One region of the [Clostridium] hylemonae DSM 15053 genome, then DNA from elsewhere that is predicted to be linked to it. Evidence: riboswitches for the same ligand, from Rfam matches in the RefSeq annotation. Region 1 holds a riboswitch; each other region holds the start of a gene.

Region 1 (10,477 bases):
CCAGCCGGCACAAATGTGGTATCTTATTATCATAATGAACATAGCGGCCCGGTAACGGGTCATTTATAACAGTTGTAAAAAGGAGGAATTCTTATGAAATATATACTGGCTTCTGCGTCACCGCGCAGAAAGGAATTATTGGCCCAGGCCGGCTTTGCCTTTGATATTATCCCGGCTGATATAGAAGAGACGATCTCCGGCGGCACTCCGCCCGAGATCGTAATGAATCTGGCCCGCCAGAAGGCGCTTCATGTATGCCGGACACTGTCAGAAGATACATGTACTGTCATCGGCGCCGACACGATCGTTGTATACAAGGACGAGATACTCGGAAAACCTTCCGGACGCGGGGAGGCGCTTGATATGCTCTCCCTTCTGTCCGACCGCACACATCAGGTATATACCGGCGTCTCACTTGTTACAGGAAGCGCCCGGACACCGGCGGTCCACACTTTTTATGAAGTGACGGATGTAACGTTTTATCCTATTTCCCGCCATGATATGCAGGACTATATCGCTACAGGAGATCCTTTTGACAAGGCGGGAGCCTATGGTATTCAGGGACCCTTTGCCATTCATGTAAAATGCATTAAGGGCGACTATAACAATGTCGTCGGGCTGCCCATCGCACGTCTATATCACGAATTAGACAGGAGTGCGTTCCATGGACACTGATTTTCACAGAGTAAAATACGAAAAAATACCCTGAAGATTTCACTTGTGGGAGGAATTGTCTTTGTCATCCTGAAATTTATTATGGCTGTGAAAGGCACTATCATGGCCTCCGTGACCGTAGGGCTTAATGTAAACAATATACGGATCAGCCTGCTTTGACTATCTGTTCTTCTGCCGCTTCTTCTATAGCTTCTCTCATGGCTGCCACAAGTCTGTCTACATGCTTCTTTTCAGCCGTCAGCGGCGGAGTCATCCGGTTCACACTGTCCCCGATAGCTGTTATGAGCACCCTTCTTTTCAGGGCATTCCATTTCACGTCTGCCGCGATCGGAATATCATATTCGCAGCCCACAAGCAGGCCGCGCCCTCTGACTTCTTTAACATGGGGAAGTTCTGCGAGCTTTTTTCTGAGATATTTTCCTACTGTCCTGGCATTTTCACTTAAGTTGTTGTCCAGAATCTCTGATACAGAAGCAAGCGCCGCTGCACATGCAAGTGCATTTCCGCCGTAAGTAGAACCATGACTCCCGGCGCTTAAGGCTTCGGCAACTTCCGTTCTTGCACAACAGGCTCCGATCGGCACGCCGCCGCCCATGGCCTTTGCCATCGAAACGGCATCCGGCATGACTCCATATCCCATATACGCCATTGCGGCGCCCGTTCTTCCCCATCCAGTCTGCACTTCATCCAGCAGAAGAAGCATCTCCTTGTCATCACAAAGTTTTCTCAGTCCTTCCATGAACTCTCTTGTAGCCGGATATACACCTCCTTCTCCCTGCACAGGCTCGATCATGACAGCTATCGTATCTGCGGTCACCTTGGATGCAAAATCTTCCAGGTTGTTGAATTCTGCGTATGAAAATCCCGGAACCACAGGCATAAAACCTTCCTGGACGGCACTGTCCGGCTGCCCTGTAGCCGACATAGCGCCATAGGTTCTTCCATGGAATCCATTCTTTGCCGTTATAATATGATAACGATTCTTTCCGTATTTGTCTGTTCCATATTTTCTCGCCATCTTGATCATGCATTCATTCGCTTCTGCTCCTGAATTCTGATAAAATATTTTGTCCATCCCTACTGTGTCACAAATTTTCTTTGCAAGCAGCGCCTGCGGAACCGTATACGGATAGTTAAACGTATGCACGATATCATCCGCCTGTTCTTTGACTGCTTCTATCACCCTGTGATTTCTGTTTCCCACACTGTTTACAGCGACTCCTCCGTAAAAGTCAAGATAGGCATTTCCTTTCTCATCATAGAGGTACATTCCTTCCGCCCGCTCAGCGACAAAATCATACCTTGGATAAGTCTCTACCATATACTTATCTGTCATTGCCTTCAATTCTTCGGCCGTAAGCCCGGTTTCTCTCAGTCTCATACTAATCTCCTCACTTTCTTCTGCGCCGTATATACAGTTTTCTGAAATAAAAAAAGGACACCGTATATAAAATACGACGTCCTCGTCTGTGACATTTTCAGTATAGACCTTTTCCATTGATCCGTCAATTGTTGTTTCCTATGTATATCATTCCTTCGACAGCTTGTCCAGCAGTCTGTCCTTTACCTGCCATAGACGTTCCGGAATATCTTCCTTTTTCTCCCTGTATAAAGTAATGAAGAAATCCACCGCATAAACAATGATCAAAATGCTTCCGCCGATCCTTCCTATCATAACAGGTATGACACCCACGATGTCAACTATCATATTCTGGAGGAAAGCAAACAACGCCAGCGTGTAGAACCCCCAGGCAATAGAGCTCTCCAGACATATGATCCCTTTATAATTAAATGGTTTCCGGCGGTAATCCCACCATATCTCACCGAATATCTTGTTCATGATTCCGGCTGTGATAAATTCGATAGACGTGGCAAGCAGCATTCCCATAAAAAACAGCTTCACGGGATGTTCACTGTACGGCTGCAGCATAAAAAATACAGTCAGCGCTCCAACGCCGTAAATGGGACATACCGGACACCGCGCAAACCCCCGGTTTGTTATTTTCCGGTTGCACAATGACATGTAGACAGATTCCACAAACCATCCGAGTATACTGTAAACAAGGAACCACAGCACGACATGATACGCGCTCCAGCCAAATATCACTTTATTCCACCACATGTTTATCACCTCTGCTCTTCCTTAGGTACTTCTGCCGAAAGGTTTCATTAACGTAAAAATAGAGTGTTGTACCCCAACACTCTATTTATCTGCACATATTAGTTATACTTACGTTTTCTAGCAGCTTCAGACTTTTTCTTACGTCTTACGCTTGGCTTTTCGTAATGTTCTCTTTTACGAATTTCCTGCTGAATGCCCGCTTTGGCGCAGTTTCTTTTGAATCTGCGTAAAGCGCTATCTAACGTCTCGTTTTCTTTTACGATTACATTTGACATAGACTCACACCTAACCTCCCTCCAGTCCTATATTGTGCACCATACGACTGTTCGGGTATATTTATTGCACTACATAAGATTATAGCACATATTTCTACTACGTCAATATTTTTTCGGCATTTGCTGCAGTTTTTTTCTTTTCTTTGTTTTTCATAACTACAGAATACACCGGAAGGCCTATTAACATAATGACAATACTTCCCACTGAGAGCACCGTTGACTGGAGCCCCGACATGAACAGCTGGTTAATGATCACATACACTCCGCTGACGACAGCAATGATGGGCACGACCGGGTACAGCGGCACCTTATATGTTCTCACTGCGTCCGGGCGGTCTTTCCTTAACTTCATCACACCGATAAAGGTCAGCGTATAGAAGGTCCAGCTTGAGAATACGGCCAGGTCTGTGAGCAGGTTAAACTGCCCGCTGATGGCATAGATACAGCCGATCCCGCCGACGAGGATGATCGAATTTGTTGGAACCTGTGCATTGTTCAGCTTCGCAAGATTACGGCTGTACGGGAAATTGCCTTCCGCTGCCAGAGAATAGGCCACTCTCGAGCCGGACAGCACAAAGCCGTTGCAGGCTCCGAACACGGATATCATGATGCCGACCGAGATGATCTTCCCGCCGATGTCACCGAACACCTTCAGAGCCACCGCGGATGCCGGAGCCGTGAGCGTCGCCAGTTCACTTGCCGGAAGCACCCACAGATAAGCGATATTGATGATAAAGTATACGCCCATGATCACAGACACACCGCCGACGATCGCGATCGGAAGGTCTCTGCTTGGATTTTTCATCTCTCCCGCGATCGCGCCGACCCCGGTCCACCCTTCAAAGGCAAATAATATGGCGACCATGAGCTGCCCGAGCACCACCGCCGGACTCAGTCCGTCACCAACCATAGGGCTGAAGATGGGGTTTGCGCCGCTGCCTTTTACAAATCCAAAAATCATCAGAAGAATGAGCGGGATCAGTTTACATATGGTAAATACAACCTGGATGCTCCCCCCGACCTTCGAGCCGAGGTTATTTAAAAATATGATCAAAATTATGATGCCGATCGCAAGCGGCACAGTAAAGCCTTCCCCGATAAAAAGACCTGCCTGCTGCGCGCACACAACCGCAAGCGCCGAGATCATAGCAGGGTAAAACAGGATCGTCTGTACCCATCCCGCCAGAAAGCCAACTACCGGATTATAGATTTCTTCCAGGTAAGCAACCATTCCCCCTGTCTTCGGTATCATGATCGCTACTTCCGCAAAAGTAAGAGCCGCGGCAATACTTGCGAGACCTGTGATGACCCAGGCGATCATTCCAAGCCCGGGAGCCCCTCCCGTTGCCGTATAAATAGCCTGCGGCTTAAAAAACACGCCGGACCCGATCACACAGCCCACGACCAGAGCCATGGCAGTCGCCACACCTAAATTTTTCTTCAATTCCCGTTTTTGTTCCATAATACATTCTCCTTCGCCGAAATTTTCATAGGGGTCAGACCCCTTTGCCCACAGGGGTCTGACCCCTATGAAGATTCTCACACTATTCAGACAATACAAAAGAGGGTATAGGCGTACTGATAGCGTATCCTATACCCTCTGTATTTTTACCTGAAAGCTTTACTTCTACGGTGGCCTTTAAAGGCTCTTTCCAGAGTCCCATCCACGGCGGGTACCTGCACCTGAAAGTTTCTTGGAAAGATTAGGAGCCTTCCCAATTGCTTCATCGGTTTTCTGCCGTATATCAGGCAGAAATCTTCCTCGCCGCTTCACCTGGCTTTATTCTTTACTTAGTATATGTGTGCCCGGTAAATTTGTCAACCATAGTTATTTTTATGACGTTAATCTTATGACAAAGAAGTTTATGCCCTATGATAACTGTTCCTCAAGAACTTCTCCCGCTTTGGCGATCGCGCTGCTGATTCCGTCCGGATTTTTACCTCCGGCCTGCGCCATGTTCGGGCGTCCTCCGCCTCCGCCGCCGACAAGGCCTGCGATCGCTTTGATAAGGTTTCCGGCGTGGGCTCCTTTTTCTATGGCGCCCTTCGTGGCAGTTGCCATCAGATTTACCTTCCCTCCGGCAGCGGATGCAATGACGATCACTCCTTCGCCCAGCTTATCCTTCAACTGGTCGCCGAGGTCGCGCAGTCCGTTCATATCCACTCCCTCCACTTCCGTGGCAAGGAGTTTCACGCCTTTCACTTCTGTGACCTGATCCATCACATCGCCCATTGCATCTTGAGCGAGCTTGCTCTTAAGGCTTTCCACCTCACTGTGCAGTGTCTTGTTCTCTGCCAGAAGATGTGTGATTTTTTCCGCAAGCTTATCCGGTGAGGCTTTTACAAGCTTTGCCGCCTCCGCAAGCCGCTTCTCAAGCTCGTCGTAATAGTCCAGCAGCCCCTTGGATGTCAGCGCTTCGATCCGGCGCACACCGGCTGCGACGCCCGTCTCGGAAATGATCTTAAACGCCGTGATGACACCGGTATTTTCCACATGCGTACCGCCGCAGAACTCTACAGAAAAATCTCCCATGCTGACAACACGTACGATATCGCCATATTTTTCCCCAAACAGCGCAGCCGCTCCTGTCTTTCTTGCTTCCTCGATCGGCAGATTTTCTACCTTGACCGGCAGAGCAGCCATGATCTGCGCATTGACGATCTCTTCGACCTTCTTCAGTTCCTCCTTCGTCAACGCGGAGAAATGAGTGAAATCAAAGCGGAGCCTCTCTGCATTTACAGAAGAACCGGCCTGCTCTACATGTGTTCCAAGGACAGTCCGCAGCGCTTTATGAAGCAGATGTGTCGCGCTGTGGTTTCTCGCGGACAGCGCCCTGTTCTCCTCATCGACCTCAAGTGTAACCGTATCTCCTGTCTTGATCATACCTTTTGTCACATAGCCGACATGACCGATCTTGCCGCCTAAAAGCTTTACAACATCCTCCACACGGAATTCTCCGTCCGCCGTACGTATATACCCTTTATCAGCCTCCTGGCCGCCGCTCGTGGCATAAAGCGGTGTCTTCTCTACAAATACCGTCCCCCTGTCTCCATCTGACAATGCATCTGTGATCTCCGTCTCTGTCGTGAGAACTGTCACAGAAGATTCAAAGCTCAGATTATCGTAGCCGACAAACTCTGACGTTACCTCCGGAGCGATGGACTCATACACCGTAGCGTCCGCGCCCATATAGTTCGTCACCTCTCTTGCTTCTCTCGCCGTCCGGCGCTGAACTTCCATAGACGCCCTGAAGCCTTCTTCATCGACAGACAGGCCCTTCTCCTCAAGAATTTCTTTTGTGAGGTCCAGCGGAAATCCGTACGTGTCATAGAGCTTGAACGCATGATCGCCCGACAGTGTTTTTTCCCCGTTCTTCTCCATCTCTGCTTCCATCTCAGCAAGAATAGACAGTCCCTGATCTATCGTTTTGTTAAACTGTTCCTCTTCCTTTGCTATGACTTTAAATATAAAATCTTTCTTTTCTTCCAGTTCGGGATATCCGTCTCTGGAGCCTTCAATAACAGTACGGGCCAGCTCTACGAGGAATTCTCCTTCCACGCCGAGCAGCCTTCCATGACGGCACGCGCGGCGCAGCAGACGGCGCAGTACATAGCCCCTTCCTTCATTGGACGGCATAATTCCGTCCGAGATCATAAAGGTCACAGAGCGGATATGGTCTGTGATAACGCGCAGGGATACATCTGTCTCATCATCCTGTCCATATTCTGTCTTTGTAATGTGGCAGACATGGTCTCTGAGCGCTTTGATCGTATCAATATCAAACATGGAATCCACGCCCTGTACAACACAGGCCAGACGTTCCAGACCCATGCCGGTATCTATATTTTTCTGTTCAAGCTCCGTATAATTATTATTGCCGTCATTGTCAAATTGGGTAAATACATTGTTCCAGATCTCCATATACCGGTCGCATTCACAGCCCACCGTACAATCCGGACTGCCGCAGCCGTATTTTGGCCCTCGGTCATAATATACTTCCGAGCAAGGCCCGCACGGTCCTGAACCATGCTCCCAGAAATTGTCCTCTTTTCCAAAACGGAAGATCCGCTCCGGTGCGATCCCTATATCCTTGTTCCAGATCTCCCAGGCTTCATCGTCATCCAGATAGACAGACGGATAGAGCCTGTCCGGCTCAAGGCCGACCACATCTGTCAAAAACTCCCACGTCCAGCGGATGGACTCCTTTTTAAAATAATCCCCAAACGAGAAATTGCCGAGCATCTCGAAAAACGTCCCGTGCCTGGCAGTCTTTCCTACATTTTCAATGTCGCCTGTACGAATACATTTCTGGCACGTAGTGACCCGCTTTTTCGGCGGAATCTCCTGGCCGGTAAAATATGGCTTCAGCGGCGCCATTCCCGAGTTGATCAGCAACAGACTCTTATCATTGTGCGGTACGAGTGAAAAACTCTTCATAATCAGATGTCCCTTACTCTCAAAATACTCCAGGAACATTTTCCTCAATTCATTTACTCCGTATTTCTGCATATATGCCCTCCTGCTTCTATATCCAAAATCCCCGTCAGCCGCAAGCGTCCGGGACTATTTGATACTTAAGTCTTAATTATAAAGAGAACCCGGCTGTTTGTCAACGGGCGGGGACAGGGCAAAATGAGCTGGGGACGGGGGAAAATCGATTTTCCCCCGTCCCCAGCTCATTTTGCCCTGTCCCTGGCTGTTATTTCAGCTCTATTTCTTCTAACTCTTTCGGCGGCAGCTGTTTCGAGGATGCTGCCACGAACTCTTTTATCTTTTTCTGCGCTTTCACAACCTGGATGTTCGTTCCGGCCCCGGCCACGCAGCCGCCCGGACAGCCCATTCCTTCAATGAGACAGCCGTTCATCTTCCCTGCCTTTGCCAGCGCCAGCGTCTTCTTGCACTCTGCAAGTCCTTCCGCGTGTTCAATACTCACTTCCACGCCCGGATAGTATTCCTTCACACATTTTTCGATGGCTTCCGCCACACCGCCGGCTACCGCATAACCGCGCCCGGCCCCGGTCGCATTGTGGAAGGAGGATTCCGCCTCATATTTGGTCAGGTCTATCTCTTTCGCGTCAAACATCGCCTGAAGCTCCTCAAAAGTTATTACGAAATCCACATCGCTTCGGACGGTCCTGCGCATAGCCTCCAGCTTCTTCGCCGCGCAGGGACCTACAAATACCACCCTTGCCTCCGGGTGTTCCTGTTTGATCGTCCGGGCGGTGGCCACCATCGGCGTCAGCTCCTGTGAAACCTGGTCGATCAGATCCGGGAAATACTTCTTGGCAAGCATGGCCCAGGACGGACAGCAGGAAGTAAGAAGGAAAGGAAGCTCTCCTGTTGTCACTTTATTGACATAATGATGTGCCTCCGCCACCGCCCCGATGTCGGCGCCCAGAGCCACCTCGTACACCTCTGAAAATCCCAGTTCCTGAAGCGCGGCCTTTAGATTTCTCGGCGTGATATTGTCCCCGAACTGGCCGGCAAAGGCCGGCGCGATCTCAGCTACGATCTCATCCCCCTCTGTAAGCGCGCGGGCCAGCTGGAATATCTGCGACTTGTCCGATATGGCGCCGAACGGACAGCTCACCATACACATTCCGCATGATACACACTTTTCATTGTTGATGCGCGCGCGCCCGCAGTTGTCCGATTCTATCGCTCCCACGCCGCACGCCTTCTGGCACGGGCGTTCTTTCCTTGAAATAGCGTCATAGGGGCAGACAGACTTACACTTACCGCATTTGATACACTTCTCCTGGTCAATGTAAGAACGGCCCTTTACCATGGAAACAGCGTCCTTCGGACAGACTTCCATACACGGATGAGCCAGGCAGCCCTTACACATGTTGCTGACCTCATATCCCCGCTCTTCACACGCTTCACAGGCAGAAGGTATCACCTGCATGAGAGGCGGCTCATAATATTTGTCGGAAATATTACTGGATTCCACGCCGGCGGTCAGATGCACCGGCTTATTCTCCGGCCGAAGAGACAGCCCCATGGCCAGTCTCAGCCTTTCCCGCACGACCGCCCGGGCCCGGTACACACTCTCCCTGTACTTCGCGGTATCTTCATTTACCATCTTATAAGGAATAGCCTCCATATCATCGTTCAGCGTCTCTGCATTCGCCTTAAAACCAAGTCTGGCAACTTCCTCGAATACTCTTCTTCTCAGCTTCCTGACCGTCGTATCCAGTCCTCTCATCATAAAGCAGTTTCCTCCTGAATATTTTCCACTAATTTACTTCTTCCACCACTATACTGAATCGTTAAATTTCTGTCAACAACCGCACTTGTACTAAATCAAAAACATGAAGCGCAATTTATTCCCCGCTTAGACTACGGCAGCGCCGGTACTCATCTTACTCCGCTGTCTGCAAGATCTTCTGCGCGTAATAAACAGACTGCATCGCGTCCTTCCCGTAAAAATCTGCGCCGATCATTTCCGCATATTCTTCGTTCAGCACCGCTCCGCCCACCATGACTTTGCAGTCCGGCTTATCCCTGCGAAGGAGCTTTATCGTACGCTCCATGCTGACCACCGTCGTCGTCATGAGCGCGCTTAGTCCGACGAGGCGCACATCCTCCGAGACAGCCCTGAGGACAATTTCCTCCGGCGGCACGTCCTTCCCAAGATCAATGACATCAAAGCTGTAGTTTTCCAGCAGCACTTTTACAATGTTCTTCCCGATATCGTGAATATCCCCTTTGACAGTCGCCAGGATGACCTTTTCTTTTTTCTGCGCGCTCTCCCCGCTTCTGGCAAGTTCCTCTTTCAGCACGGCAAATGCAAGCTTTGCCGCATCCGCGCTCATGAGCAGCTGCGGGAGAAAAACAGTACCTTTCTCAAATCCTTTCCCGACCACGTCAAGCGCAGGAATGAGATACTCATTGATGATCTCAAGCGGAGCCTTCTCTTTCACAAGCCGGAGAGCCGCCTGGTACGACTCCTCTTTCAGGCCCTTTTCTATCGCGCTTTTAAGCGTCATCTCCGACATCTGCACAGGCGCAGACGTCTGGCTGCCGTACTGTGCAATATACTGCTCACAGTTATGGTCGAAGTTCATGAGTGCGCAGAAGGAATAATAAGACCGCATCATGTCCTCCGAGGATGGATTGATGATCCCTGCGCTCAGCCCGCTCTGCATAGCCATCGTGTAAAAGTTTGCATTGACCGCCGGACGGAACGGGAGGCCAAAGGAGATATTGGAGACACCGAGCACCGTGCGCACGCCGTAGCATTCCCTTACTTTGCGGAGCGCCTCAAGCGTTACCTTCGCCCCTTCCGGCTCGGAACTGATCGTCATCGCAAGCACATCAATGACAATATCCTTTCTGTCGATGCCATATTTTGCAGCTTCCTCGATGATGTTTCCGGCGACCTTCACTCTCCCGTCTGCG
Region 2 (10,477 bases), 290 kb from region 1:
TTTCTCCCTGCGGATATGCTGTTCTCTCGCCTGCAGCGTCAGCACATATCCCGTCTTTCCGGCCGCGTCTTTCGTCTCACCGACGATACGGCCCGGCAGCTTTCTCGTCATGCCGGCCGTACAGGTCATAAACCCGAGGTACGGCCCTCCGAAGCCGAGCGGCAGTCCGAGCGGCTGGCCTTCCCCGACAGCCACGTCGGCGCCGTATTCCCTCGGCGTCTTCAGCACGCCGAGAGAGACCGGATTCACACCCATGACAAATTTCGCTCCGGCTTTGTGAGTGATCTCTCCTGCCTTTTCAGCGTCCTCCAGACTGCCATAGTAATTAGGATGCTGTATGTAGACACAGGCCGTCTCTTCATCGATATGCTCTTCCAGATATGAAAGGTCCGTGACGCCGTCTTTTTCCGGTATCACTTCCAGCTGCATCTCATTGCCGAAACAGTATGTCCTGACAGTTTCCAGCGCATAGGGCAGCACCGTGGCTGAAACAAATGCCTTTTTCCGCTTCCGCTCTCTGCACATGGCTACTCCTTCTGCGGCTGCGGACGCCCCGTCATACACAGAGGCATTGGAGGCATCCATGCCGGTCAGGTCACAGATCATCGTCTGATACTCAAAGATCGACTGCAGGATCCCCTGGCTGATCTCGGCCTGATATGGGGTGTAAGCTGTCATGAGATTCTCCTTGGAGATCACGCTCCTGACGATGGACGGGATAAAGTGGCGGTACGCGCCCGCTCCCCTGAATACGGAAGGAAACACCGTATTTTTTGCCGCCATACCCTGCATTTTTCTTCGTACTTCCAGTTCGGACATCCCCTCCGGGAGATTCAGTCCGTCTTTCACCTTTACTTCATCCGGAATATGGATAAACAGATCATCTATAGACGAAAAGCCGATCTCATGCAGCATGGCTTTTCGTTCTTCTTCCGTGTTTGGAACATATGAGCCCACAGGCACACCTCCTTACTCTTTCTCGCTCTCCACGAATGCTTGATATTCGCCGGCGGATAACAGTTCTTCCTTTTCAGATATCTCTTTTACTTTTACGAACCACGCATCATACGGAGCCTCGTTGATAAGTTCCGGCGTATCGAGAAGCTCTTCGTTGATCTCACTTACAACGCCGGAAACCGGTGCGTATACGTCGGACACAGCCTTCACTGACTCCACATCCGCAAAGGACTCTCCGACCGTGAGCTCATCCCCCTCTTCCGGGAGATTGACAAACACCAGATCTCCAAGCTCGGACTGCGCATAGTCCGTCAGGCCGATCACGACCTCGTCTCCTTCTTCTTTTACCCATTCATGGGATTTTGAATACTTCATATCCTCTCTTAATTCCATAACATTCATTCCTTTCTTTATTTTACTTTTTCTATTCCGTTTGCAGTTACTTGCTTCTTTTATAAAACGGCAGCGGTACGATCTTAGCCTCCACCATCCGTCCGCGCACTTCAACGCTCACTGTCCTGCCGGGCTCCGCGTATTTTGCGCTGACAAGCGCCATAGCCACCGGATATCCGAGATATGGGCAGTGTGTGCCGGACGTCGTATGGCCAATCAGCTTACCTTCCGCATATACGTCCTGATGTTCCCGGATGATCCCGCGCCCGGTCACTTTTAGTCCCACGCGCTTCCTCTTTGGTTCTCCCTGCTCTTCCATCGCCTTTTTCCCGATAAAGTCTTCTTTTGACATCTTCACGGCAAATCCAAGCCCGGTCTCAAGCGGTGTCACATCCTCGTCCATCTCCTGCCCGTAGAGAGGCATGGAAGCCTCCATGCGCAGTGTGTCCCGGGCGCCTAAGCCGCATGGGATCAGTCCCTCCTCTTTCCCGTTCTCCAGCAGGAGATCCCACATTTCCCCGGCCTTTTCACTGTCCAGATACAGTTCTACCCCGTCTTCGCCTGTGTATCCTGTCTTTGAAATGATACACGGGATCCCGCCGGCCTCCCCGTCAAACACCGCGTGATAATACTTTTGCGGGATATGTTCTTCTTTTGTGATCTTCCTGAGGATCTTCATCGCCTGCGGCCCCTGAAGCGCAAGCTGGGCATAGCGTTCGGACACATCGGTAAACGTGACTTCCCCCGACTGGTGCGCCAGCATCCATTCGTAATCCTTATCTTTGTTTGCGGCGTTGACGACAATAAAATAACGGTCATCTGCTTCCTTATAGACAATGAGGTCATCTACCGTGCCGCCTTTCTCATTGCACATCGGACTGTATCTCGCCTGTCCGTCTGACATATTCGCGAAATTGTTCGTCAGAAGCATCTGAAGATTGTCAAGCGCGTCCCTTCCTTCACAGAGGATCTCTCCCATGTGGGAAACGTCAAACAGGCCTGCGCGCTCCCGCACAGCCATGTGCTCTTTGATCACTCCGGTGCCGTACTGCACCGGCAGTGTGTAGCCGGCAAACGGAACCATCTTTCCGCCTGCCCTCACATGCGCTTCATACAGCGGTGTCTTTAATTCCATATTCTTTCCTCCTCCATTGTCTGTTTATTCACTTTTCCATGTTAAAACGGTGATGGCGGCATTTTAACCAGACTTCTCATATACAAAAAGGGGCAAATATAAATATCCTGCTGATATCCATACTCACCCCTGTCCTCCAGAGTATCGTCCGAATCTAATTCATTTGCCTGAGAGTTTCGGTCATCCCTTTCCCCTTCGGCGCTATCCCGCAGATAGACTCTCTTAAATCCATCATCCGATATATGAAACTACTTAGATTATAACGACATTTAAATATTCTGTCAATAATTGTTTTTTTATTAACATCTCGCTCAATTGATTTATTTTTCACACGATTGTCTATCTATTGACAATCAATTTGACTGTGCCAGCCGTTTTGCAAGCCCTGTCCTTCCTGTTTTTCTCGAGACGGCCAGCGGCACACAGACACAGATACAGGCCAGTACGAGAATCATGACGCCAAACACTGCCCACGGGCAGGTAAATGTAAAATATGCAAGCTTCGCCTTCATATAAAGATGTACCAGGAAAAGTATGCCGCTTCCGGCCGTCAGCATAAGGCCGGCGGTCAGCAGGCAGTAATAGAGCCCTTCTATCACAAGCATCCCGCACAGCTGCCTGCGTGTCATTCCAACCCCTTCCATAAGGGCAAATTCCCTCTGCCTCGACCAAAGGCCCGTCACCATCATATTCAGATAATTCATCAGACCGGCGGCGATAAGCACCATACTGAGAATGCCCAGAATGAGTCTGCTTCCTCGTATATAACTTTGGGCTTCCTGAAGCAGTCCGGCCTTGCTGATAAGAAACAATCCGGCCTCATCCCCCCGCCTGCCGTTCTCCCTCGTTAAGATCCTGCGGACTGCTTTCTCGGCCGACAGTTCCTTGCCTTTTTCCACATTCAGTTCCATATAAAAGGTCTTCTTTGCCGTTCCAAGCTTTTTAAATCCCTCTTCACTGATGACAAAATAGTCAATGCGGGGGCCGTGCCACGTACGTCTCAGAGCCGGAAACCCTTCTGCCTTTGTATCCATATAACCGCACAGTGTCATTTTCTCCGATTTTTCTGTCTCAATATCCCCCATCTTCTCCCGTTCCTGCGCTGTGGCGTTCAACCGCCTGTCACGCTCTTTCTTGGACCATAACCTTGAAAATAGGATCGGTTCCCCCACACTTTCTTCTGCCTGCTTTTCCTTGGCCGGAGATAGTATATGGTCATGCAGAAGCAATACTCCTGTGCCGTTCTCCAGACTCTCCATGTCAGCCGGTGAGCCGCTTTTTTCCGCAAATTCCTTCAGCTCCTCTATCTCCTTCCGGCCCAGGATCTGTATCGTACCGCTCTCTCCCGCTTCAATAAGTTGTATGACTGTATCAAGGTTGGCGGTATAGTTTTCATCTGTCTCTGATTCTTTATCCGCAACCATGGGACGGACCCCTTTTCTCGTATACAACGGGCACATATAGCCGCCCTCGGCGGCGTATGACTCTTCCTTCTTTACTCCGTCCACCGCCAGCAGTTCCTCTTTTACTTCTTCGCCAACCGGCGAGAAGGAATCATAATCATTGTCCGAAGTCAGGGCCAGGTTGCCGCCCTCTGTCTCCAGCGGGTCATCCTGTGGATCCCTGCCTTTATATTCCTCCCCATAGCCTTCCGCCTTTCCCCAGGAGCTGAACTCCCCGGCCACGAGAATATCGGGCCGCGCTTCTATGGCGTGGCTTTGATCTGCCCCCGAGGCGATCACCACTGCTGAGAGCGCCACCTCCAGTCCGAGAAACAGCGACAGTACCGTGCGCAGAGATCTGCCCCGGAATCGGCACAGATTCTGCCATGCCATATACCACAGTTCCCGTTTTGGTGTCCGGCGTCTGAGTGCCGCCGCCTTCTTAACCCTCCTCTTTGTCTTTGGCTGCTCTATCCCGTTATAATTCGCTGCTTCTATGCAGGAGCGGCTGACCGCCCGGTATATCGTTTCTCCCGCCGCAGCCGCAGTCACAATGCCGGTAAATACCGCCGCCAGCGCAAGCATCTGCGGGCGCAGAACATCCAGTCCGGCCGCCCCGCCATAACGGGCAAGATACTGCCTTCCGAGAAGCTGTGGAACCACAGCTGACAGCAATAACGCCGCGATCAGCACACCGGCTGGTATTCCCACCGCCAGAATACGCAGTATCTGTCTGAAATAAATGCCGCGGATCTGCTTCGCCGTCGTGCCGATCGTGTTCAGAAGCCCTATCTGCCGGATATCCTTTGCCATGGATATGTGCATGACATTATGGATGAGAAAGAATATACTTGCCAGCACAAGGACTGCGCCGAATGCCGCCATGCCGTAACCGCCCATGAACCGGTTTACCGCATCGTATGCATATGTATTACCGCCTGTAAATGTCTGAGAAGTATCGGCCATCCGGATATCGTCATAAAGCTTTTCCTCTGTGCGCCGGCCATCCATGCTGTCTTTCTGCCGGATGAGAAGATGATCCGGCTTTTCCATACTGCCGCCCCATTCTTTCAGCTTTTCTTCTGATATGTAGCCCTTGGCCATATTCGAGGCCGGCTCCGCATAGTCTTCGTACCATCCGCACAGAGTAAAGGTCTCTTTTTCCGTCCGGAACAGTCCTATCTCTATTATAAAGTGGAGTTTCATTCCTTTTTCCGGCGTACGGATACCCAGATCCTCAAGCGCGCGCACCGGCAGCATCAGTTCCTGGGCTTTCCGCGGATAGTGCCCTTCTATGCCGGTGTAAGCAGGGCGTTCCATCACATCCCAGGCCGTCTTATCTAACACTGTTATTTCACACAGACTTTCACCGCCGGCTTCTTTATATGCATATCCGGGCGTCCAGCTTCTCCCTACCTCCCGGATATAGCTCAGACTTTTGATCTTGTTGTACTGGGCCTTCGTCCCGTCCTCAAGATATGTGGACGCGGCTGTGCCGGACTGCCGTATGGATCTTAAATACTCCGCCTGAATCTTGCCGAAGGAAACGCCGAATACCATACAGAGCGTTACAATTCCGAGTATGACCGCGCCAAGAAGAATCCGGTTCCTGCCCCTGCTGCTCTTTGAGACTGCCGCGCAGAGCATCCGTATGACCGGAGTATTTGCATTCGGAGTATGCCTGCCGTTCTGTCTCATGGCCTCCCCTCCTGTCCCCATATCTTCCCGTCCTCGATGCGTACGATACGGTCCGCCATCTGGGCAGCTTCTTCCTCATGGGTGACGATGATCAGCGTCTGATGAAACTGCTCTGCACACGTCTTAAAGAGCCCCATCACTTCCATACTCGTGCCGGAATCCAGATTGCCGGTAGGCTCGTCCGCAAGAACGATCGCCGGCTTCACGGAAAGCGCCCGCGCCACGGCTGCCCTCTGCTGCTGGCCGCCGGAGAGCGTCCCCGGCATCTCATAAAGCTTTTCCCCTATGTCCAGTACGTCTATGATATGGTCTATAAACGTTTCATCAATGGGGGCTCCGTCCAGCTTCAGCGGCAGGACGATATTTTCATATACATTCAGCACAGGCACAAGATTGTACTGCTGAAATACAAATCCGATATTCCTTCTTCGGAAAATGGTGCGTTCCTCTCTGCTCATGTCTCTGAGGCTGTTTCCTCTGATCCACACCCCTCCCGCAGTAGGTTCATCCAGCCCGCCCAGCATATTTAAAAGCGTACTCTTCCCGCTGCCGGAACTCCCGACGACCGCCAGAAATTCCCCTTCCTCCACTGTAAGGCTGACGCCGTCAAGGGCGCGTACTTCATAAGACGCATTCGTATAATACTTCTGAAGGCCTGCTGCCTTTACGATCTCCATTCTTATGCCTCCTTTCTTTGTTCTCTTACAGTATAAAGGACAAATCTAACAAACTACTGACAACCGGAAGCTTCAAGATATATTTCCGCCGCTATTCCTGGCTCCTCCCGCGATATCTTCATAAATCCGCCGTGACGCGTTATGATCTCCCTTGCAAGATAAAGGCCGATTCCGAATCCTTCCTCCGCCGTGACACGGCGGCCGCGGTAAAAACGCTGAAATACTTTATTTTCCTCCCCTTCTTCTATGCCGATACCGTGATCTTGTATCCGTATTCTGAGAAACATGTCGTTTTTCACAGCCGACAACTCTATGCTTCCGCCGTCAGCGCTGTATTTTACAGCATTGTCCAGCACATTGACGAGCGCTTCGCCGAGCCAGTTTGCATCATGCGGACAGAAGAGGTTCTCCGGCACTTCTGCGTAGATGCGGATTCCCTTTTCCCCTGCTTTTTTCCTCATCTGTGAAACGACGCTGAAAATTGTGGCAGCCAGGTCTGTCTCTTCCTTTTTGATCTGTATAATATGATGCTCCAGCCGGGACATTTTGATAAAGCTCTCCACAAGAAAATGTAATTTCTGTTCCGACAGCTGGACCGCGGTAACATATTCTTCTGCCTCTTCCTGGCTTATGTCTTCATCCTGCAGAAATTCGAGATATGTCTCCATGTTGACAAGAGGCGTTCGCATCTGATGCGCGATCTCCGTGATCAGCTGCTGGATACGCTCACGGCTTTTTTCAGCCTCTTCCTGCTTTCCCCGTGTCATTCTCTGTATTCGTATGAGCTGATTTTCTATGCGGGCGTAAAGTGTCTCCTCACAGGCTGCCCTGCCCGCGATCTCCGTCCCGTTCAATATATGCGCCGCAAGGTCTGATATCTCCCCGAGTTCTCTCTGCCTGCACTTCCTTCCGGCAAGCCGCGCCGCGCCAACCCCAAAGACCGCCCCCGCGAGAGCCGCTCCCGCTATCCAGATCCACATATTCCACTTCTCTCCTCTCTGCCCCGATAAAATATCATCTGCCGAACCGGTATCCCATGCCGAACACATTACTTATAAACTTCCCATTCCGGGCGTCAGGTTCTATTTTTTTCTTCAGCCGGTTCACCGTGACACTGACTGTGTTGTCCCCGACAAACTGACCGTCAATGTCCCAGACATGCTCCAGAATACTCTCCTTTGACAGTACCTGCCCTCTATGCTCCATCATAAATTCCAGAAGCCGGTACTCCTTCGGCGTCAACTGGATCTCCCTGTTTTCCAGGCAAACTCTTTTGGCTTTCTGATAGAGGCAAAGTCCCTCCCAGGAAAGTCTGCCGCTTTGGTCTGCCCCTCTTCTTAGCACAGCTTCCACCCGCTTAAGCAGCACTTTCATCGGAAACGGTTTCACGACGTAGTCGTCCGCCCCTTCGTCAAATGCCGTCAGCATGTCCGCCTCCTCGTCCCGTGCCGTCAGAAAAATGGCCGGGATGCTCCGCGTCTTAAGAATCTCCCGGTACAGCTCTATTCCGTTTCCATCTGGCAGGCTGATGTCGAGGAGGAGCAGATCATTCCTTTCCTGCGCCATCCTAAGGCCTTCCCGGTATGTATAAACGCAGTTTGTCTCAAATCCTTCTTTGTTCAGGGCGATGTTCAGGGCCCGGTTCAATAATCTGTCGTCTTCTATGATTCCGATCGTCATTGTCTTTTGTATCTCTCCTTACACGTGTCTGTTATATATTCCTGGTCGAATTCTGTCACAGTATATTATAGTATAGCACAAATATGATATGAAGGGATTACTGATGCCTTACCGACAATAAGAAGCCGCTGCATCACAGATGATCATACATCCATTTTGCAGCGGCTATACGAAAAGAGTTCTATTTCAATAATACTTTACGAAATGGGCCGGTCATTTTATTTTATCGTATCAAATTTTGGTATCTTCAATATAGGCATCGATATCTCTTCCGTTCTTTCTTTCTCGGTACCGGCCTCTGCAGTTACAGTATTGCTGTAATTTGCGCGGAAGGTTCCGTCCTTGCTGTCAAAATAATCATCAAAGAAATTCCAGGCCACTCCTCCGTCAACAGCGGCAGGTTCACACATTAAGGCCGCAAAGGAACCAAAACGCTGCGCAGTAGATATCACATAGGTGCCGGCGGGAATGACTATGGACTTATCTCCCTGCACCCATCCGCCTTTGACAAGCGTCTGATAATGCCCTTCATATTTATCACGGGGAGTGCCGTCAATAACGGCGCCGCCGCTTGTATATGATTCAATACCAAAGTGTAGATAATCCTCAGCATTCAGCGTAATTTCCTCTTTCAGCTGAGTCATCTCAACACCGTGGAATTTCATAAGCTCAGCAAATTCAGCACAGTCCTGATCAATTAAATAATAGGCCCCCATGGTTTCAACCTCTGTCGGAACGAATGTGCCCCAATATTCCGTCTCGTAGTCAACGGGCTTTCCATACTCTATATCATACGGATCCCCCTCGTCGTCATATAATCTCGTTCCTATCACTTGCCCTTCCTCGTCAGTCTCATATGACAAAACAGTAAGTTTATCCTTCCCTTCAAAGGACATTGGTGTCATCTCGGAGTTCAGCGCAACGATATCACGTTTTGGATCGATTCCATTTTTCTCCCGCTCCAAAGACCGGGCATCTGCCGCGGCGATCATTTCCTTAATCTCATCCTTATCTTCTGCAACCACCTTCAACGCACCGTAAATGCACTCATACTGTGTCTCGACGCGCTTGGAAAATTCATCATAGGAATAAACTTCCAGCAGCAAAGCCAGACGGTTGCGCAGCCCGGCATAATTGGTCGTGTATCTGGCATAATCCTCAAACGTACGCCATCCTTCGTCCACGATGCCGCTATAGTAATATCCCCAGTTCCCATACGGAACAGATACTTTCCCCTTAGATTCCAGATAGGAATCTTTGCGCAGAGCACGGGAACAGAATACATCCCGGTTATATTCTAACAGCTCCGGATCTGTTCCTGCATTTAATCCCCAGTTATAAGTTACTGCATGACGCATATAAGAGCCGTCCGTTGCATGGGCGTCAATGAAAAGAACAGGATTCCAGTCATTCATCAATTGAACTATCGTACGAGCACAGGCACTCTCAAGCTTCGTCATATCACGGTTGACATTAAGGCCATTTCCTTCTGTCCGCGTACCGACCAGCTTAGGTGTAAACTGGGTCTCGATCCGGTTCTTATCAAGGTCGTCATTGCCGTCCGGATTACTGTTCGGAACAATAACAACAACCAGATCCTTCAGCAGTTCATCATGCTTCCCCTGGGCCACTTCCCTGGCAAATATCATCATAGCTTCCTTGCCTTCTACTTCGCCGGAGTGAATGTTACAGTTTACATAGACTACTCCCTTATCTTCATCGACCTCATCCGGGCTTTTGGGCGCCTTGTCGCTTATGATCATGTACGGTATCGGTGTCCCCAGCTCCGTCTTAAAGCTTGTATCATCGAGAATGATCCGGCCGCCGCTGTTTTCCGCAACTGTTTTACAAAACTCAAGAACTTCTTCTGAGGATGTGGTCCGCTCCCACTTGCTCTCTTCCGCCGGCGTTGACAGCTCATCCAGTTTCACTTTTGTACTGCCGGATCCTTTATCCTGCTTTTCCGTAGAACAGGACACGAGAAACAGAGCCATAGCCATCACTAAAATCGTTACTATGCTTTTTTTCATTCTCAAGCTCCTTTCACTGAATTAAAATTGATACATCATCATTGTCACATCTTCCTAACCTAATCAACCTTCCCTACCGCATAATCATTCCTCCCGTTCCCGGCGGAAAAAACGGCACCCCTGATAGTGGACACTGGTCAAATAACTCATCCGCTGTACCTGGAGCAGTCCTTCTGCCGTAATTATTATCTCATTCTCATTGGTGATCAATGAGATGAATCTCTCATCACTTTCCAAAAATGTAAAATACTTCTTATGCGCCGCTTTGATCTTTTGTCTGTATTCTTCCTGGATCACATAAAGGCACAATCCCATATCTACCTGCAGCTGTTCTTTTTCTTTTTCTAATTCGCTTTTCTTAAAAGGCGCAAATGCCTCCTCCATCTCAGCAAATTCACCGGCATTCCACTCTTCCAGATCCGTGATCCGGTTCGTCAGCAGCAGCAATATAAATTCCCGGTATAC
Region 3 (10,477 bases), 210 kb from region 1:
TACGCCAGCAGGGAGATGCAGTATATCTTTTCTCCGGACAAGAAGTTCCGCACATGGAGACGGCTCTGGATCGCGCTGGCAGAGACAGAGAAGGAACTGGGGCTTCCCATAACAGAGGAACAGATCGAAGAATTGAAGGAACATGCGGATGATATCAATTATGAAGTTGCAAAGGAGCGCGAAAAGCTCGTGCGCCACGATGTGATGTCACATGTGTACGCGTACGGCCAGCAATGCCCGAAGGCAAAAGGGATCATCCATCTCGGGGCAACGTCCTGCTATGTCGGTGACAACACGGACATTATAATCATGGCAGAGGCGCTTGAGATCGTGAGAAAGAAACTGGTCAATGTGATCGCAGAACTGGCTGAATTCGCAGATGAATACAAAGCGCTGCCGACGCTTGCGTTCACACATTTCCAGCCGGCCCAGCCTACGACGGTAGGAAAGAGAGCCACACTCTGGATGCAGGAATTTATGATGGATCTGGAAGACCTGGAATATGTAAAAGGAAGCCTTAAGCTGCTCGGTTCCAAAGGAACGACCGGAACACAGGCAAGCTTTTTAGAGCTCTTTGACGGAGATCAGGAGACGATCGACCGGATCGATCCGATGATCGCGGAGAAAATGGGCTTCAAGGCATGCTGTCCGGTATCGGGGCAGACTTACTCCCGTAAGGTGGACACGAGAGTTGTGAATGTACTTGCCGGGATCGCGGCAAGCGCGCACAAGCTGTCCAACGATATACGCCTTCTGCAGCATCTGAAGGAAGTGGAAGAGCCGTTTGAAAAGACGCAGATCGGCTCCTCCGCGATGGCATATAAGAGAAACCCGATGAGAAGCGAGCGGATCGCGTCGCTGTCCCGCTATGTGATGGTGGATGCGCTGAACCCTGCCATCACGTCAGCTACCCAGTGGTTCGAGCGGACGCTCGATGACTCGGCGAACAAGCGTCTCAGCGTACCGGAAGGCTTCCTCGCAGTCGACGGCATATTGGATCTGTGCCTGAATGTAGTGGACGGTCTCGTCGTATATCCGAAAGTGATCGAGAAGCGCCTTATGTCGGAGCTGCCTTTCATGGCCACGGAAAATATCATGATGGACGCGGTGAAGGCCGGCGGCGACAGGCAGGAGCTGCATGAGAGGATCAGAGAACTGTCCATGGAGGCAGGGAAAAATGTGAAAGAAAAAGGTCTGGACAACAATCTCCTTGAGCTTATCGCGGCTGATCCTGCGTTTAACCTGAGTGAGGAAGAACTCAAAAAGACGATGGATCCGTCCAGATATACCGGACGCGCGGCGCTGCAGGTGGAGGCATTTCTCAAAGATACGGTGGCCCCGGTCCTTGAGGCCAACAAGGATGTGCTCGGAATGAGCGCGGAGATCAACGTATAAGCGGCAGTAACAGGACGACAGCAGTTCTGAAATGATGAAAATCAGAAGACGGCTGTCCGGGCGCAGGCCCGGGCAGCCGCTTTTTCTTCCGTTTGGAATGTCCCTATGTAATGCACGGGAACCTTTGGCATTTTTCACAAATCAGTAAAATGGAAAGAACGTGAATTCAATATGTAATTTTGAATATTGAAGAAAAATCACCAAAAATTATTACAAATGAAGAATCCTGTTGCAATTACTTTGTTAATAAATTATCATAGACTTATCAGATAATACAGTTTTGTTATCGGCTGTATTTATGAGAGAAGGAGGGAATTTTGAATGGAGACATTAAACAACATTGTCCTGACGATTCAGCACTATCTTGCGGACTACATACTGATCGCCGCTCTTTTGCTCGGCGGCATCTGGTTTACCGTAAGACTTGGCTTTATCCAGGTAAGAGGGTTTAAAGAAGGGATGAAGAGGACGTTCGGCGGACTGTTCCGGAAAAAAGGCGAGGCCGGAGCAGACGGCATGTCCTCATTCCAGGCGCTGGCGACAGCGATCGCGGCCCAGGTCGGCACAGGCAACATTGCCGGAGCGGCGACGGCGCTGGCGATCGGCGGTCCGGGAGCGATCTTCTGGATGTGGGTTGCGGCATTCCTCGGAATGGCAACCATATTTGCAGAAGCGATCATGGCACAGAAGTATAAATGCGTCGGTGAAGACGGAGTGGTGACAGGAGGTCCTGTATACTACATCCGCGCGGCATTTAAAGGCACGTTCGGCAAAGTGCTGGCAGGAATTTTTGCCGTACTTATCATCTTCGCGCTCGGCTTCATGGGAAATGCGGTACAGTCCAACTCCATCGCGGCAGCGTTCCGCACAGCATTCGGCGTTCCGCAGGCGGTCATGGGCATCGTTATCGCTGTTCTGGCACTCGCCGTATTTATGGGCGGTATGAAGCGTATTGCCAAAGTGACGGAGACGATCGTACCGATCATGGCGGCGCTGTATATCGTGGGAGCATTGATCGTGATCATCTATAACTACAGGAACATACCGTACGCGTTCCACGCGATCATCGTCGGTGCGTTCAGCCCGTCCTCCATTGCAGGCGGCGCGGTCGGCGCGACGATCAAGCTGGCGCTGACAAAGGGTGTGGCGCGCGGTCTTTTTTCCAACGAGGCAGGTATGGGCTCTACTCCGCACGCACATGCGGTCGCCAAGGTAGACCACCCGGTGGAGCAGGGATTTGTAGCCATGGTAGGCGTTTTCATCGATACGTTTGTAGTCCTTAATCTTACGGCGCTCGTTATTATTACGACAAAGTCCATTCCGACAGGCAAGACGGGGGCGGAACTGAGCCAGTACGCGTTTTCCACATTGTTCGGAAAAGGCGGCGATATCTTTATCGCAGTTTGTATGTTCTTCTTTGCGTTTTCCACGATCGTCGGCTGGTATTTCTTCGGGCAGGCAAATATAAAATATCTGTTCGGGGCAAAAGCGGTCAAAGTATATTCACTGCTGGTGGCAGCCTGCGTCGTGCTCGGCTCGCTTGCCCAGGTGGATCTCGTGTGGAACATGGCGGACTGCTTTAATTCCATGATGGTCATACCGAATATCCTCGGCCTGTTCGCTTTGAGCGGAGTGATAAAGAAGGTGCACGACGACTACTATAAGAACTTTTTAAATAAGAAATAAAAGTAAATATACATAAAATTGAAGATGGTTTGTTGTATGAAATTAACAAATCGAACTTTCTCATTTGAAAAGGTTGAAAAAATATTAACAATAAGTTAATATAAAAACAAGCAATAAGATTTATTCATTGCGTCTATAAATAAAATTAAACAGCGGGTTGATTTTTCTCAAGAGAGAGCCGTACATATGGCCGCCGAAGAGGCAAGCCGGACAGATGAGGGTGAACATCTGGCGGGTGAAACTTTCAGGCAAAAGGACTGGGAAAAGGACCGCATTCTGAATCTTGTGTTGAAGTGTTTAGTAAGCACGCCAATAGACAGAAAGGACGAATTACACATCTGTGTTTAAATCGTCCTTTTTTTATTCTTTGCCGGATGGAATGTGTTTTTTGGAAAATTCAGCAGTTCGGTGAGTAAAATATCCAGATCAAAAGAGGTGGATGAGATGCAGAATCGTTACATAATAATAACAAATAATCCACTCGTCCCGGAGAAGATTGGCGGAACACACAATGTGGAGTACAAAGAGATCTCCTACGAGGAAGTTCTCAGGACAGTCAGAGACAGAATACATGAAGGGCACACGCTTTTATCACATCCCCTGTCGGGGAGTGTAAAGCCTAATGAAACACCATATAAATCAATCATGCTGTCGGCAGGAAAGGGGGAGGTGGACCCGGGGTCGGTAGTTATCATTGAAAACGCCATAGAGGCGTGCCGGAAGTTTGTGTTTAAGTCAGACAAATACAAACCTGAGGTGTACGATGATTTTCAGATGATAGACTGGACTCTACTGGAAAGTGCGATCACATCGGCGGATGTAATGTAAGGTATGCGAGAGGTTGTAACAGGCGAAAGCTTCAACAAATAACAACATTTAACTTAAGGAGGGAACAATACGTGAAATTAGAAATGGGACACATATACATCAAGGATATTCAGTTTGCAGCAGAATCCAAGATCGAAGACGGAATCCTTTATGTATCAGAAGAGGCTGTAAAGGCAGTTGCTCTTGAAGATGAGAAGATCAAGAGTGTATCATTTGACATTGCAAAACCAGGAGAGAGCGTGAGGATCACGCCGGTGAAGGATGTCATTGAGCCACGTGTTAAAGTAGAGGGAAAAGGGGGAATCTTCCCGGGCGTTATCTCTAAAGTGGATACAGTAGGAAGCGGCAAGACATACGCATTAAAGGGGATGGCGGTTGTCACAGCCGGCAAGATCGTAGGGTTCCAGGAAGGCATCATCGATATGACAGGCCCTGGCGCGGACTATACTCCATTTTCAAAGACACTTAACCTTGTTATGGTATGTGAACCGGTGGACGGCATCAAACCGCACGATTATGAAAAAGCAGTAAGATTTGCCGGCTTCAGAGTTGCGGTGTATATCGGAGAGCTGGCCCGCAGCCTTACACCGGACGAGACAAAAGTGTATGAGACATACACAGTCAAAGAAGGTATGGAGAAATATCCCGACCTTCCGAGAGTGGCGTATGTACAGATGCTCCAGAGCCAGGGACTTCTGCACGACACTTACGTGTACGGCGTGGACGCAAAGAAAGTGCTTCCGACGATCCTGAATCCGACAGAGATCATGGACGGGGCTATCGTATCGGGCAACTGTGTGTCCGCATGCGACAAGAACCCTACTTATGTACATCTGAACAACCCTGTCGTACATGATATGTTTGAGGAGCACGGCAAGACGATCAACTTTGTATGCCAGATCATCACAAATGAAAATGTATATCTTGCGGACAAACAGCGTTCATCAGACTGGACGGCAAAGCTGTGCAAGATGCTGGATCTTGACGCTGTAATCGTATCACAGGAAGGATTCGGCAACCCGGATACGGACCTGATCATGAACTGTAAGAAGATCGAGGCTGAGGGTGTCAAGACAGTTATCATCACAGACGAGTATGCCGGACGTGACGGTAAATCCCAGTCTCTCGCAGATGCAGACGCAGCTGCAGATGCAGTTGTTACAGGCGGAAACGCAAACCAGGTTATTATCCTGCCTAAGTTGGACAAAGTTATCGGAACTCTTGACTATGTGACAAAGATCGCCGGAGCCAGTGAAGAGACGCTCCGCGAGGACGGTTCCCTGGAGGTAGAGCTTCAGGTGCTGACAGGAGCAACAAACGAAACTGGTTTCAACAAACTGAGCGCGAGATAATAAGGGAGGATACAGTAAATGAGCAAAATTAAAGTTGTACATTACATCAATCAGTTCTTCGCCAACATCGGCGGGGAAGAAAAAGCGGATTATCCGGCAGAGCTTCGCGTAGGTGAAGTGGTTGGACCGGGTATGGCGTTTAACATGAATTTTAAAGATGAGGCGGAGATCATTGCAACGATCGTTTGCGGAGATTCTTACTTCAACGAGAACCTTGAAAAAGCAAAGGCAGATATTCTTGCAATGGTAAAAGAGCAGGCTCCGGATGTGTTTATCGCAGGACCGGCGTTCAATGCGGGTCGTTACGGCGTTGCATGTGGCACTATTGCGGCTGCGGTTCAGGAGGAACTGGGCATTCCTGCGATCACAGGTATGTATGTGGAGAATCCGGGCGCTGATATGTTCAAAAACCAGGTATATATGGTCTCTACAAAGAACAGTGCTGCAGGTATGAGAGACGCAGTTGCCAAGATGGCTCCTCTTGCTCTTAAGCTTGCCAGAGGTGAAGCAGTCGGCGCTTCCTGTCAGGAAGGTTACATGCCGAACGGTGTCCGCGTAAATTTCTTCGAGGAAGAAAGAGGTTCAAAGAGAGCGGTAAACATGCTGCTTAAAAAGCTTGCAGACAAACCATTTGAGACAGAATATCCGATGCCGAACTTTGACAGAGTTGATCCGAATCCGGCCATAAAAGATCTTGCACATGCGAAGATAGCACTTGTTACCTCCGGCGGTATCGTGCCGAAGGGCAATCCGGACCATATCGAAAGCTCCAGTGCGTCACATTACGGAGAATATGATATTACCGGCGTTATGGACTTGACAGAAGAGACATATGAGACGGCCCACGGCGGATACGACCCGGTATACGCTAATGAAGATTCAGACCGCGTACTCCCTGTTGACGTACTCCGCGATATGGAGAAGGAAGGAAAGATCGGAGAGCTTCATCACCTGTTCTACACAACGACCGGTAACGGAACTGCGGTGGCATCATCGAAAGCGTTTGCCGCTGAGTTTTCGCAGAAGCTTCTGGCCGACGGTGTGGATGCCGTAATTCTCACCTCCACTTGAGGCACCTGTACTCGTTGCGGTGCAACGATGGTTAAAGAGGTCGAGAGAGCAGGACTTCCTGTTGTACATGTATGTACGGTAACTCCGATCTCCATGACAGTTGGCGCGAACAGAATCGTTCCGGCTATCGCAATTCCACATCCTCTTGGAAATCCGGCTCTGGATAAAGATGAGGAGAAAGCACTCCGCCGCCAGATCGTAGAGAAAGCACTTGATGCTCTTACGACAGAAGTTGACGGACAGACAATATTTGACTAGAGCATCTGACGAGGTCTTTCGGACCCGGTGCAGAATGATGTAACTTTAGTAATAAAGGAGAAATAGCAAAATGAGCAAGATTTATGATGTTATTATCCTGGGTGCAGGTCCTGCCGGTTTAGCGGCAGGACTGTATGCAGGAAGAAGCCGCCTCTCTACTCTTATCATAGAAAAGGGCCAGGACGGCGGACAGATCGCGATTACAGATGAGATAGAGAACTACCCGGGTCAGATCGTGGATGGTGAGTCCGGTCCGTCTCTCATCGCAAGAATGACGGAGCAGGCTGAAAAATTTGGGGCAGAGCGTATATCTGATACGATCACAGAAGTACAGCTTGACGGCGAGGTAAAGGTATTAAAGAGCGCAAAGGCAGAATATCAGGCAAAGAACATTATCATTGCCACAGGCGCTTATTCCAGACCGATCGGCTGCAAGGGCGAGGCTGAGTTCATGGGCAAGGGCGTGTCCTACTGCGCCACATGTGACGCCAATTTCTTTGAAGATTTTGAAGTGTATGTAGTCGGCGGCGGAGATTCCGCGGTTGAGGAAGCTATGTATCTCTCTAAATTTGCAAGAAAAGTAACCATTATCCACAGACGTAATGAACTTCGCGCCGCAAAGTCCATCCAGGAAAAGGCATTTGCCAATCCGAAGATCGATTTCTTCTGGGACAGCGTGGTTGAGGAAATATATGGGGATGACATTCTCCAGGGAATGATCGTCAAGAATGTCAAGACCGGTGAGACCCGCAAAGTTGAGGCGGATCCGGAGGACGGAATGTTCGGACTGTTCGGATTCATCGGCACGGTGCCGAATTCCAAGCTCTTTGAAGGCATCGTAGAGATGGATGAGAGAGGGTACATTAAGACGGACGATGACATGCATACGAATGTTCCGAACGTATACGCGGCCGGAGACGTCCGCATCAAGAGCCTGAGACAGGTTGTAACTGCGGCGGCTGACGGCGCGATCGCAGCGGTTCAGGTGGAAAGAAGCTTATCAGATTATTTTTAGGAGGTAGAGATCATGATCGATGTAACAAAGGAAACATTTGAAGAGGAAGTATTAAAGGCTGAAGGATATGTGTTTGTAGACTTTTACGGCGACGGATGCGTGCCGTGCCAGGCTCTCATGCCAAAGGTACACGAATTCGCAGACACATACGGGGACAAGATGAAATTTACATCCCTGAACACAACAAAGGCACGCCGCCTTGCCATCGCGCAGAAAGTATTAGGACTTCCTGTTATGGCAGTATACAAAGACGGTGAGAAAGTGGAGGAAGTCGTGAAAGATGACGCGACTCCGGAAAATATTGAGGCGATGATCAAGAAATATATCTAATTTAAGATAGTTTTCTTTATCATAAATACAACTAGCAACATACAAGAAAGGAGAAAGCATAATTATGGCTATTTTAGAAGGAAAAAAAGCAATAATTATCGGAGACCGTGATGGAATTCCGGGACCGGCTATCGCTGAGTGCGTTAAGACTGCCGGCGCTGAGGTAGTATTTTCATCCACGGAATGTTTCGTCTGAACGAGCGCAGGCGCAATGGACTTAGAGAATCAGAAGAGAGTAAAAGAATTTGCTGACGAATATGGTGCAGAGAACCTTGTAGTAGTTCTCGGCGCTGCAGAAGGTGAGGCTTCAGGCCTTGCAGCAGAAACCGTTACAGCAGGTGACCCTACTTTCGCAGGTCCATTGACAGGGGTCCAGCTTGGACTCAAAGTGTATCACGTTTGCGAACCAGAGATGAAAGAAGAGTTCGACGAAGAAGTGTATGATGAGCAGATAAGTATGATGGAAATGGTACTTGATGTTGATGATATCATTAACGAGATGACAGCCATCAGAGACCAGTTCTGTAAATTTTAAGTGTGTGGGGTGGTGTCACCCCACCACCCCGTATATTTAAAGAAAGGTGGAAAACCAATGAACAGTGTGATCAAAGGGGCCAGTTACGTATTGGTACATACCCCTGATATGGTTTTATATAATGGAACGACTCAGACAACTGAGAAGATCGTCAATCCGGATTCAGATTATTTAAAAGAAGTGCCGAAAAATCTCCGCTCCTATAAAGAGGCGGTTGAGTATTGGCCGAACCAGACATATATCGGCAACGTACATCCGGATGAATTAGCAGAGGTAGAGTTCCCCTGGTATGACAAGAAAAAAGAGGGAGCTGACCGTTTTGGCAAATACGGCGAGATCATGCCGCAGGAAGAATTTCTCTTCCTTGTACAGGCAAGCGATATGTTTGAAGTCGTAAGACTTGACAAAGAATTTGTCGCCCGGTACAAAGACGCGTTTGCCAGCAATCCTGTCATCTCTGAAGATATCGTTGAAAAGATCCACGAGGGTGTCGATATCAGCGAGATAGAGCATTTTGTAAGCGAAGAACATGCAGAAGGATTATATCACGATGGAAAATTAGTAGGCTGTGTAAAAAGAGCCCATGATATTGATGTAAACTTGTCCGCCCATGTGATGCATGAGAACCTTATGAGCAAGGCGTCCAGTGTTCTGGCACTGCTCCATGCGGTACGCAATGCAGGCATTGAGAAGGCGGAAGTAGAATATGTGATCGACTGCGCGGAAGAGGCGTGCGGCGATATGAACCAGAGAGGCGGAGGTAACTTTGCCAAGGCTGCCGCAGAAGTTGCAGGGCTTGTCAGCGCTTCCGGTTCTGATGCCAGAGGATTCTGTGCCGCGCCGGCGCACGCAGTGATCGAAGCTGCCGCTCTCGTAAAATCCGGGGCATACAAGACTGTAGTTGTCACGTCCGGCGGATGTACGGCCAAGCTTGGCATGAACGGCAAGGATCATATTAAGAAGGGTCTTCCGATCCTGGAAGACTGTCTCGGAGGCTTTGCGGTAGTTATCTCTGAGAATGACGGAGTGAATCCTGAGATCGATCTGAATATGCTCGGCCGCCACAGTGTGGGCACCGGTTCCGCACCGCAGGCTGTGATCGGAAGTCTTGTGACAGACTCACTTGACAAAGCGGGGATGAAGATCCCGGATATCGACAAGTATTCACCGGAGATGCAGAATCCTGACATCACAAAGCCGGCAGGAGCAGGTGATGTTCCGCTTGCGAACTACAAAATGATCGCAGCTCTGGCTGTAAAGCGCGGAGAGCTGGAGAAAAAAGAACTTGCCGCATTTACAAAAGAACACGGCCTTACCGGATGGGCGCCGACACAGGGACATATTCCTTCCGGCGTTCCGTATATCGGATTTGCGCGTGAGGATATCCTCAGCGGCAAGATCAGAAATGCCATGATCATCGGTAAGGGAAGTCTGTTCCTTGGAAGAATGACGAATCTTTTTGACGGTGTATCCTTTGTGATCCACGGCAACACCGCTGAGGCGGAAAGCGCAGCTTCGGGAGTGTCAGAAGAGGAAGTTAAAGGACTCATTGCGAAAGCTATGAAAGATTTTGCCGCGACCCTGATGGCAGAGTAAGGGGTGGTGAATATGGCAGATAATATTGAAAAAATGATTGCCTCCACCTTTATGGAGATGGCAGAAGGTCTTGAGACCGGAAGTTTTGGAAAGAAGCCGAAGATCGCGCTGACAGGCATGGGAAGCGAACATGGGGAAGAGAATTCCATCGCGGCAGCGGCGGCAGCGGCAAGAGAAGGTATCGATGTATATTATATCGGTACGCTGGAAGCAGAAGGTGTTACGACAGTCAAAGTGGCCGACGAAGACGAAGGCCATAAGAAGATGGAAGAACTCCTGAAGAATAAGGAAGTGGACGGTGCGGTGACCATGCACTTTCCGTTTCCGATCGGTGTATCCACTGTGGGGCGTGCGATCACACCGTCAAAGGGCAGAGAGATGTATGTCGCGACAACGACAGGAACGTCCAGT

Evidence for each region. Region 1 has a riboswitch for glycine ahead of LAJLEIBI_RS07715 (APC family permease). Riboswitches for the same ligand answer to the same signal wherever they lie in the genome.
Region 2: linked by a shared signal. The riboswitch ahead of gcvT (glycine cleavage system aminomethyltransferase GcvT) and the one ahead of LAJLEIBI_RS07715 (APC family permease) in region 1 are both predicted to bind glycine.
Region 3: linked by a shared signal. The riboswitch ahead of LAJLEIBI_RS06720 (GrdX family protein) and the one ahead of LAJLEIBI_RS07715 (APC family permease) in region 1 are both predicted to bind glycine.

The regions. Positions count from the first base shown of each region.
Region 1 covers NZ_CP036524.1:1,673,178-1,683,654, reverse strand. The annotation lists gene LAJLEIBI_RS07735 (Maf family protein) at 94-675, shown strand; gene LAJLEIBI_RS07730 (aspartate aminotransferase family protein) at 821-2,056, opposite strand; gene LAJLEIBI_RS07725 (putative ABC transporter permease) at 2,204-2,797, opposite strand; gene rpsU (30S ribosomal protein S21) at 2,896-3,072, opposite strand; gene LAJLEIBI_RS07715 (APC family permease) at 3,170-4,534, opposite strand; glycine riboswitch at 4,671-4,730, opposite strand; glycine riboswitch at 4,734-4,846, opposite strand; gene alaS (alanine--tRNA ligase) at 4,943-7,582, opposite strand; gene LAJLEIBI_RS07705 (4Fe-4S dicluster domain-containing protein) at 7,773-9,284, opposite strand; gene LAJLEIBI_RS07700 (homocysteine S-methyltransferase family protein) at 9,439-10,477, opposite strand, start outside.
Region 2 covers NZ_CP036524.1:1,383,851-1,394,327, reverse strand. The annotation lists gene gcvPA (aminomethyl-transferring glycine dehydrogenase subunit GcvPA) at 1-957, opposite strand, end outside; gene gcvH (glycine cleavage system protein GcvH) at 970-1,350, opposite strand; gene gcvT (glycine cleavage system aminomethyltransferase GcvT) at 1,397-2,485, opposite strand; glycine riboswitch at 2,631-2,720, opposite strand; gene LAJLEIBI_RS06410 (ABC transporter permease) at 2,839-5,625, opposite strand; gene LAJLEIBI_RS06405 (ABC transporter ATP-binding protein) at 5,622-6,302, opposite strand; gene LAJLEIBI_RS06400 (sensor histidine kinase) at 6,356-7,282, opposite strand; gene LAJLEIBI_RS06395 (response regulator transcription factor) at 7,317-7,982, opposite strand; gene LAJLEIBI_RS06390 (M14 family metallopeptidase) at 8,201-10,012, opposite strand; gene LAJLEIBI_RS06385 (hypothetical protein) at 10,097-10,477, opposite strand, start outside.
Region 3 covers NZ_CP036524.1:1,458,307-1,468,783, forward strand. The annotation lists gene purB (adenylosuccinate lyase) at 1-1,395, shown strand, start outside; gene LAJLEIBI_RS06715 (alanine/glycine:cation symporter family protein) at 1,717-3,081, shown strand; glycine riboswitch at 3,240-3,351, shown strand; gene LAJLEIBI_RS06720 (GrdX family protein) at 3,490-3,909, shown strand; gene LAJLEIBI_RS06725 (glycine/sarcosine/betaine reductase component B subunit) at 3,981-5,261, shown strand; gene grdB (glycine reductase complex selenoprotein B) at 5,280-6,590, shown strand; gene trxB (thioredoxin-disulfide reductase) at 6,661-7,605, shown strand; gene trxA (thioredoxin TrxA) at 7,618-7,935, shown strand; gene grdA (glycine/sarcosine/betaine reductase complex selenoprotein A) at 8,000-8,470, shown strand; gene grdC (glycine/sarcosine/betaine reductase complex component C subunit beta) at 8,528-10,066, shown strand; gene grdD (glycine/sarcosine/betaine reductase complex component C subunit alpha) at 10,079-10,477, shown strand, end outside.